Regions from separate parts of the Marinomonas epiphytica genome, predicted to be linked through region 4. Evidence: predicted binding sites of a transcription regulator. Region 4 holds the regulator's gene; each other region holds the start of a gene.
The links. The regulator PhoB, encoded in region 4, activates phosphate uptake and scavenging genes when phosphate is short. The targets are predictions, from matches to a motif close to TGTCATANNNNTGTCANA.

Region 1 (2,207 bases), on a different contig from region 4:
TGATACTCAACTCTAAGCGGTACCTCATGAAACGTAATTTTTTTAAGGATACCAAACTGCATATTCTTACGAAGGCAGTCATTTAACACCTTTGTTGTAAGCCCCTCTACAGAACGCACCATTTCTCCTGGTCGATGCACTCCTTGAGCTAATAGCTGATAAATAGTTAGGGACCATTTGCAGCCATAAATACTTTCTACCATGCGCACCGTTTTGTCTGGGGCTTTTTTCCTTAAAACTTTTTTCTCTTTATTTATCATGAAGTTGTACCTAAATGTACTTAGGGGACCAAAAAGTATCTACTATTTTTAGCCTTTTTATAACCGTAAATTATTCGCATCACATTAACACAAAAAAGGCATGAAATATGACACATTCAAAATTTGCATTCATTATTGGCGGGTCCAGCGGTATTGGCTTAGCGTGCGCAAAACAACTTTTACAACAAGGTTGCGATGTCATGATTCTTGGGAAAAATGCGGATAAACTAGCTCAAGCTAAAACGAGCCTTGCAAGCCTAGGAAAGATAGAAACCTTGCAAGCTGATTTATGTAACCCTAAGCAAGTATCTAAGGCCATTACCAGTGTTCAAGAATCAAATAGAAAGATTGATTTTCTAGTAAATGCTGCGGGCTATTTTAACCCCAAGCCGTTTTTAGACCACAATGAAACTGACTATGATATCTATGCAGATATTAACCGAGCCAGTTTTTTCCTTTCTCAAGCCGTTGCTCGAAATATGGTACAGCATGGAGGTGGTGCTATTGTCCATATTGGCTCAATGTGGGCGAAGCAAGCCATCAAAGCTACACCATCTTCGGCATATTCAATGGCAAAAGCCGGCTTACACGCTTTAACTCAACACATGGCTATGGAGTTGGCTGACCATAATATTAGAGTTAATGCTGTTTCTCCTGCTGTGGTAAAAACACCAATTTACAATGCTTTTATAAAGGAAGAAGAGTTAGAGCAAACACTCACTAGCTTCAATCCATTCCACCCTATTGGCCGTATTGGCACACCTGACGATATTGCGAATAGTGTACTATTTTTACTGTCTAATAAGGCCAGCTGGACAACGGGAAGCGTAATCGATGTCGATGGTGGCATCATGTCGGGCAGGAATTGACACCCGTTTTTTAGCAGAGCTATGTTACTTGGCTCTGCTTATTGCTTGACACCAAACCATCATAAAAGGGAAATATATTAGCAATAGATTTGTCACCTATCTGTCTTAAGGTGCTATCACCTAAAACGATTCACTGCGGAGACAATAATGCCAACAACTTTCTTTCGTCGTACGTTACTTACTAGCAGCCTAGCTAGTATCGCTATTTCAGCATCTGCAGACTCATTTAATCGAGTGTCTAGCTTTCCTGTTGCTAATAACCTTAGCGACTTACCTATTGCCACAGAAACATCTGCTGAAATTATCACAGCTTCGGAAGATGGTAATACGCTAATTTACTCCGATAGCCCACTTGGCGGTGTAGGTTTTATCAACATTAAAGACATTCACAACCCAAAGCCTGCTGGTTTTCTTACACTAAACGGTGAACCTACTTCTGTGGCTACGTTTGGTAACTGGTTGGTTGCAGGGGTAAACACCTCTGAAGACTATATAAACCCTAACGGCTACCTTGCGATTATTAATCTAGCGACTCAAAAAGTCGCTCATCAATGTGAATTGGGCGGTCAACCAGACTCAGTAGCTTTTTCAAAAGACGGCAATTTTGTAGCGGTGGCCATTGAAAACGAGCGAGACGAGGATCTTAATGATGGAGACATTCCACAGCAACCAGCAGGTTTCTTATCGATTATCGACTTTGATACTGATCAAGGTAAATGCTCGAAAACTCACAATGTTAGCTTGACTGGTCTTGCCGATATTGCAGGCAGTGACCCTGAGCCTGAGTTTGTTGACTTTAACGATCAAGATGAAGTTGTCGTTACATTACAAGAAAATAACCACATCGTCATTGTAAATGCGCAAAACAAAAGCATTATAAAAGACTTTTCGGCAGGCACTGTCGACCTTAAGATGATTGATACAGTGCGTGATGGCGCATTAATTTTTAGTGGTAGCCAAACCGGGGTTAGACGCGAACCCGATGCCGTAAAGTGGCTTGATAATGATCGATTTGTGATTGCTAATGAAGGTGATTACAAAGGTGGTGCTCGTGGCTTTACCATCTTTAGCAAGCAGG
Region 2 (2,207 bases), 280 kb from region 4:
TTTTTAGATGGCTGAGCTGCAGTAGAAATGCTGACGCAGACAATGAACCTTTGTTCTGCTCTTCTACAATAAAGAAAGCGAATTATGTGCAATGATGTACTCGGATATTAAAGCCATGACTCATTGGTGACAGCCGAGCTACTAGTTAGCAAGCAGACTACAAGCTAATGAATCTAGTGCGCCAAGGTGGAGGGCGCACTAAAATTCGAGCTTAATTTTGTACAGGCTGCGGCTCGTACGCCCATTCTGGTGTTGGCTCTGTGGCGAGAAGGCGTGGTTTTTCAGACCAGTGAATCAGGCTAAGCTCCCCGCTCTTTGACTCGGTCAGAGCGGTGCAATGTTCTACCCAATCGCCATCATTGCAGTACAGCACGCTGTCTTTTATTCTGAATGAGGCGAAATGAATATGGCCGCAAATATAGCCATCAACCTGTTGGTTTTTTGCAGATTTGAGCGCTGCCGTCTCGAAGCGTTCAATAAACTCTTTGGCTTTGGCAACATGTTTTTTTACATAGCCTGCTAACGACCAATAAGGCAAACCAAGTAATCGGCGAACGCCATTAATCCATTGGTTTAATGACAGCATAAGGCCATGGGCTTTGTCGCCAATGGCTAACATTAAAGGACTGATCTTTACCATTTGATCAAACTCGTCACCATGACTAACATGAAAAGTTCGGCCATTGGCAGTCTGATGGCGTGCGTTCAAGCGAATATCAATGCCAGATAGGGTCTGGCCTACAAACTTACGGAAAAAAGCATCATGGTTACCAGGTATATACACAACCTTGGTACCCGATCTTGCCATAGATAAAACTTGCTCGATCACCTTATGATGTGTGTCTATAAAGTGTGCTTTATGACGCATTTCCTGTAGGTCTATAATGTCACCAACAAGATACAATGATTCAGTCTCAATGCTTTGCAAAAAGTTGAGTAAGTGTTCTGCTTGGCAGGCTTTGGTGCCAAGGTGAACATCTGAAATAAAGACTGATCTAAAGGATGTTTGCATAATCGTCTCCTATCACTTTATGAATAGGCTAAGGCAGTAATATGACAATCCAATGTGCGCTTTATGACATTTATATAACAATACCCCTTAACTCAAGGGGCTTTAAGTCTCTAACAGGTAAAGGTGGTTGCCGCCTTGTTGTTTGGCTAATTTTTTCGCCTGTGCTGCCATTTCGGCCACCTCATGGTGGCTTTTGCAATAAGTAGGATCTGGGTTAACAACGCCAATTGCTAAGCTCAGAATAGCGTGAAAAGCCAGTTCACCAGAGCGGTTCTTGCTCCATACTCCACCTTGCTCTAGGTCCTTTTGAGGGTAGAATTGTTGCACCTCATTGGCAAAGTCGGTCAGAACCGATTCACATTGTTGGCGCCAGTCAGTGCTACCAAAAATCACCACAAAATCGTCTCCACCAATATGGCCAATAAAGTTATTTTCTAAGTCAACGAGGCGTTTAATGAGATTGCCGAGCAGCTGAATAACCTGGTCCCCTTTGCTGTAACCAAAGTAGTCGTTAAAAGGCTTAAAGTCGTTTAGGTCAAAGTACGCCACATGAAAAGACTCTTGAGCCTCAAGGCGGTGAGTAACATTACGATGAATAGGCACATTACCCGGCAATAGAGTGAGTGGGTTGGAATAAGTGGCATTCTGAATTTTTAGCTCAGTAATGCGTTTAAGTAAGTCGCGTAAATGCCCGGTTCCCATGTATTGTCCTTGGCTGACAACAATGATTTCATGGTTCAGGGAGTCCGCGGCCTGATTAGTTACAAGAGTCGAAACACTAGATAAACTGGCTGAAGCTTCCACTACTAGAATATCTTCACTCAGTAGATTCGTTACAGGTTTGTGCTCGTATAAAGAGCGCCCGTAAGGCGTAGAAAAAAGCTCATGAAGCTGGTGTCTTCGAATTACACCTAGAGGCTTGCCATTTTTTAATACAGGAATAGCAAATAATTCAGGGCTCTTTTTAAAGAGCTTCGCAGCATCAATTAACTCACTAGTTAACTCTAAGTGAGGGGTGCTACGACATAACGACTGTACAGATTCAGCGCTGTCGGATTGCATATAGCTACGTCGTTGTGACTGCTTCGCTAAGTAGCTGTTCGTATTGAAATTTGGTGTGGCTGTCGGTTTGCCTAGGAAATACCCCTGTCCGTATGTCACACCAATCTCAATCAGTTGATCGAGCTCTTGCTGG
Region 3 (2,207 bases), on a different contig from region 4:
TTTACCGGTAAACCTCTAAGGGCAGGAATACCATAAATAAACACGACGCCTAAGATGTTGTAAGTAAGGTGTATAAAGGCAATTTGTAAAGCCGCTTGAGCATTACCCGTGACCGCTGTAGCTGCAAGAACCGCAGTGACACAAGTACCTATGTTGGCCCCTAATGTGAATGGATAAATATCTTTAAGCTTAAACGCACCAGAGCCCGCCAGTGGAACCATTAGAGAAGTAGTTGTCGATGACGATTGCACAAGGATGGTAACGATAGTGCCCGAGCTAATTCCTGAAATAGGGCCGCGACCAATTGCGGTATGCATAATGTCCTTCGCTTTGCCAACCATCAGTTTTTTCAATAGCTTTCCGACTAAGGTGATTGAAACAAAAATTAAGACGATACCAATCAAAATCAAAGCGATACCGCCGACTTGATCGCCCATGGTCTTAGTGACACCTTTTATTGAGTCAACAACTGGTGCAGTAGCCGCTTTAACAAAGTTTAGGCTCTTAATGGATGAATCGCCTGAACCATAAAATATAGTGGTTAACCAAGCCCCCATTTTTTCTAATAAACCGAAGGCAATTTCTAATGGCAAGAAAATAACAACCGATAATAGATTGAAAAAGTCGTGTACAGTGGCTGCGGAAAAAGCACGTTTAAACTCTTCTTTGGCTCTAACATGACCTAAAGACACAATTGTGTTCGTAATGGATGTACCAACGTTCGCACCCATGACCATAGGCACGGCCAACTCAACAGGCAAACCACCAGCCACTAAGCCGACAATGATTGAGGTGACCGTAGATGAAGATTGAATTAAGGCTGTGGCTACAATACCCACAACTAAGCCTGCAAATGGGTTGCTCGCAAAGGCAAACAATTCACCAGCATGACCAGCGGATGCCATTTTAAACCCACCGCCTATCATGCCAACCGCACAAATAAGCAAATAAACCAATAGGGCAACAAATGCCCATTGCATGTACTTCTGATTATCACTGCTAGTAGGCAGTGTTGCTTGGTTTTCCATATCGATCACCTAAGAGGATTAAAAAAGTAATCGAATAGTAGCTGGGTTTAATTACAAAAATATGACGGTTTCGGCTGGTTTTGTGTGATTAATAGTAAGGCGTTTATCTAAGCTAGGTGAGTGGCTTATTAGCTAATACTTTGTAATCGGCTTAGCCATTTAGTAAAAGAAAACTCGTATTGGTTCGAGAGCTTTTGAGCCCGGGTTTTAAGCTCTTTTGCCGTTTCTTGAATACTCATATTACTAGCAAATATTACCCAATTGCCGCTGCCTGTATCTAGAGCAAAAATATTCTGAAAACGTCTGTTAAGGTTCTCATGTAGCTGGATGTTATCCTTATTATCTATCCAGCAGTTCAGTATCAGCCAGCCATGTTGTTTGAGGTTTTGACTGCAGTTATGAATAAAGTCCTCTGACAGGACATTCTCATCCATTCCAATGCTGTCATAGATATCTACCATTAAAAAGTCGACTTTCTTAATACTTGGATTGGCAATGAATTGTACCGCATTGGCCTGATGATAATTTACACGCTTAGACATCGGCAATTTAAAATAGTCTTTGGCAGTCTCTAAAACAATGGGTCTAAGTTCCACTGCATCAATATGTATTTTGGGTATGTAATGCCATAAAGCATGGATAAGAGCGCCTCCACCTAAGCCTAGAATCGCAACGCGTTTTGGTTGACTGTAAAGCAAAGGTATTAGCATGGCTTGGGTGTATTCGTGTTGCAATAAATGGGGGGCCTTAGTTTTTAACCTGCTTTGTTCGTCTCCATCTGCAAACGACAGTACGCGGTATTGGCCGTCATCAAAAAGCCGTATTTCGCCAAATTCATCCTCAGCCCTATGCAGTAAAGAGTGGTTTTCCATATGATCCTATTAAGGTAATTGTTTCATTGTAAAGTGCCCACCATAAGGTGGGCATCATTCACTTGCTAAGTGAGTTTCTTGCTTCGTTAATGCTTGAGCTGTGATTGCTTTAAGTGTTTAAGTAATATCTGGGCTGGGTGGGGGATTTTGACATCGTCAAAACGCTTTACCTGGCTACGACAAGAATAGCCTGTCGCAACCAATTTACCTGTTAGGTCAGGCTCATTGACTTTCTCTTGCCAAGATAGCTCATAAATACTTTTCGATGTGTCTTGATTGGCAACCTCATGGCCATATGTGCCCGCCA
Region 4 (2,207 bases):
AGAGATAGCTAATTTGCCTAAGTCTCTATTCCCAGGGCAAGAGCAATCTTTATGGGCAAGGCGTTCAGTGTTTCAGCAATACGGACAAGGTATTCTTGTCTGTGAAGTATTCTTCCAAGAGATCACTCAATTACCACAACCTTTTAAAACACTATGAGCAAACTTAAAGACTACGCAGACCTTACCCGATTCAACCGCCCTATTGGCTCACTCCTACTTATGTGGCCGACTCTTTGGGCCTTATGGTTAGCAGCCGACGGATGGCCTGATTGGCATCTGATTGTTATTTTTGTGCTTGGGGTATTCGCAATGCGCTCGGCGGGGTGTGTTATTAATGATTATGCTGATCGTAAAGTGGATGGATTTGTTGAACGCACCAAGAATCGCCCCCTTCCGTCTGGTCGTGTGAGTGAAAAAGAAGCACTTATCGTTTTTGCTAGTTTGGCTCTATTAAGCTTTATTTTGGTTCTTTTTACCGACTTTAGAACCATAATGCTGTCTTTTATAGGGTTAGGCTTAGCGGCTTTGTATCCCTTTATGAAGCGCTATACGCATTTGCCGCAACTGTTTTTAGGGTTAGCTTTCTCTTGGGCTATTCCAATGGCTTACAGTGCTCAAGGTGGCGACCTAAGCGACCCTAAACTGTGGATGCTATTTCTAGCAAACTGTTTATGGACCATCGCCTACGACACTTATTACGCTATGACAGACAGACCCGATGACTTAAAAGTCGGCATCAAATCCACAGCGATTTTATTTGGCCAGTACGACCTATTAATCATCCTCATTTTGCAAGGTCTTACCCTATCCTTATTAACTTGGATAGGTGTGTTAGGGTCTTTGCCATGGCCTTTCTTTGTATCGCTTTTACTTTGCTGTGGTTTGTTTATCCAACAACATCTACAAACCAAAACGCGTGATAGGCAAGCTTGTTTCCATGCTTTTCTTGCTAATAACCGAGTGGGCTTGTGTGTCTTTGTGGGCTTACTACTAAGCTATTAAGTTGAATTTATGGCAGTGATGTGACATTTTAACCAAATTGTCACATTTTCGAGCTTTAATAAACCGTTCCTGAGATGAGGGTGAATCCTGTGACCGGTAAAAAAGTACTAATTATTGATGATGAGTCTTCCATTCGCGAAATGATCGCTGTCGCCTTAGAAATGGCAGGATACGAATATTTGGAAGCAGAAAACAGCCAACAGGCCCACGAAATTATTGTGGATCATAGACCTGATTTGATTCTAGTAGACTGGATGATGCCTGGTGGTAGCGGTATTGAATTAACACGACGTTTAAAGAAAGACCCAACGACCGCTGAAATCCCTGTCATCATGTTGACCGCAAAAAGTGAAGAAGACAATAAGATTCAAGGCCTTGAAGTCGGTGCTGATGATTATATTACTAAGCCATTCTCACCAAGAGAGCTGGTTGCTCGCCTTAAAGCGGTTCTTCGCCGCGCAACACCACAAGGTATCGATGAACCAATTGAAATAGAAGGTCTATTACTAGACCCTATTAGTCAGCGCGTTACCATTGGTAGCCGCCCATTAGAAATGGGGCCTACAGAGTATCGTTTGCTTAAATTTTTAATGACACACCAAGAAAGAGCTTACTCTCGAGCGCAATTATTAGATCAAGTTTGGGGCGGCAATGTCTACGTTGAAGAACGTACGGTTGATGTACACATTCGTCGTTTACGTAAAGCCATTGGTAGTTCCCATGACAGTTTAATTCAAACGGTTCGTGGCACTGGCTATCGATTCTCTGCGAAAAGAACTCCATGAAGAATATTTGGAAAGTCGCCGTAGCCCGATGGCTAATCGGGCTAGCTGCCTGTATTGCCATTGGCCTTGTAATTGGCCAACTGCTTGCTACCTTGCTCATCTATACGCTTGGAAGCTTATACTGGCAAATGTATCAGGTATACACTTTCCACCACTGGTTACGCCACTCAGGCAAAAAAGCGCCCCCTGAATCTGACGGTATTTGGGGGGAAGTTTTTGACGCAGTCTATCGCTTACAGAAAAAGCAACGCAAGTCGAAACGCCGCATGCGCCAAGCTTTAACTCGAATCGAAAGTTCTACTGCCGCCCTAAAAGAAGGGGTTATTATGGCTGACAGCCAAGGTAACCTTGAATGGTGGAATAATTCTGCAGCGCACTTTTTTGGGCTCATGCGCCCAGTAGATCGAGGACAACCGATTA

Region 1: ACYVGZ_RS14550 (esterase-like activity of phytase family protein) is a predicted target of PhoB. The motif match lies at 1,220-1,237, and genes of this name have one in related genera.
Region 2: ACYVGZ_RS14280 (UDP-2,3-diacylglucosamine diphosphatase) is a predicted target of PhoB. The motif match lies at 1,075-1,092, and genes of this name have one in related genera.
Region 3: ACYVGZ_RS00215 (Na/Pi symporter) is a predicted target of PhoB. The motif match lies at 1,078-1,095, and genes of this name have one in related genera.

The regions. Positions count from the first base shown of each region.
Region 1 covers NZ_BAAGVX010000039.1:17,297-19,503, forward strand. Annotated here, with positions in the region: gene ACYVGZ_RS14540 (winged helix-turn-helix transcriptional regulator) at 1-260, opposite strand, end outside; gene ACYVGZ_RS14545 (SDR family NAD(P)-dependent oxidoreductase) at 368-1,129, shown strand; gene ACYVGZ_RS14550 (esterase-like activity of phytase family protein) at 1,277-2,207, shown strand, end outside.
Region 2 covers NZ_BAAGVX010000038.1:383,575-385,781, forward strand. Annotated here, with positions in the region: gene ACYVGZ_RS14280 (UDP-2,3-diacylglucosamine diphosphatase) at 212-1,012, opposite strand; gene ACYVGZ_RS14285 (EAL domain-containing protein) at 1,115-2,207, opposite strand, start outside.
Region 3 covers NZ_BAAGVX010000001.1:41,353-43,559, reverse strand. Annotated here, with positions in the region: gene ACYVGZ_RS00215 (Na/Pi symporter) at 1-1,028, opposite strand, end outside; gene ACYVGZ_RS00210 (spermidine synthase) at 1,157-1,900, opposite strand; gene ydiJ (D-2-hydroxyglutarate dehydrogenase YdiJ) at 1,987-2,207, opposite strand, start outside.
Region 4 covers NZ_BAAGVX010000038.1:107,438-109,644, forward strand. Annotated here, with positions in the region: gene ACYVGZ_RS12910 (chorismate--pyruvate lyase family protein) at 1-157, shown strand, start outside; gene ubiA (4-hydroxybenzoate octaprenyltransferase) at 154-1,002, shown strand; gene phoB (phosphate regulon transcriptional regulator PhoB) at 1,092-1,787, shown strand; gene phoR (phosphate regulon sensor histidine kinase PhoR) at 1,784-2,207, shown strand, end outside.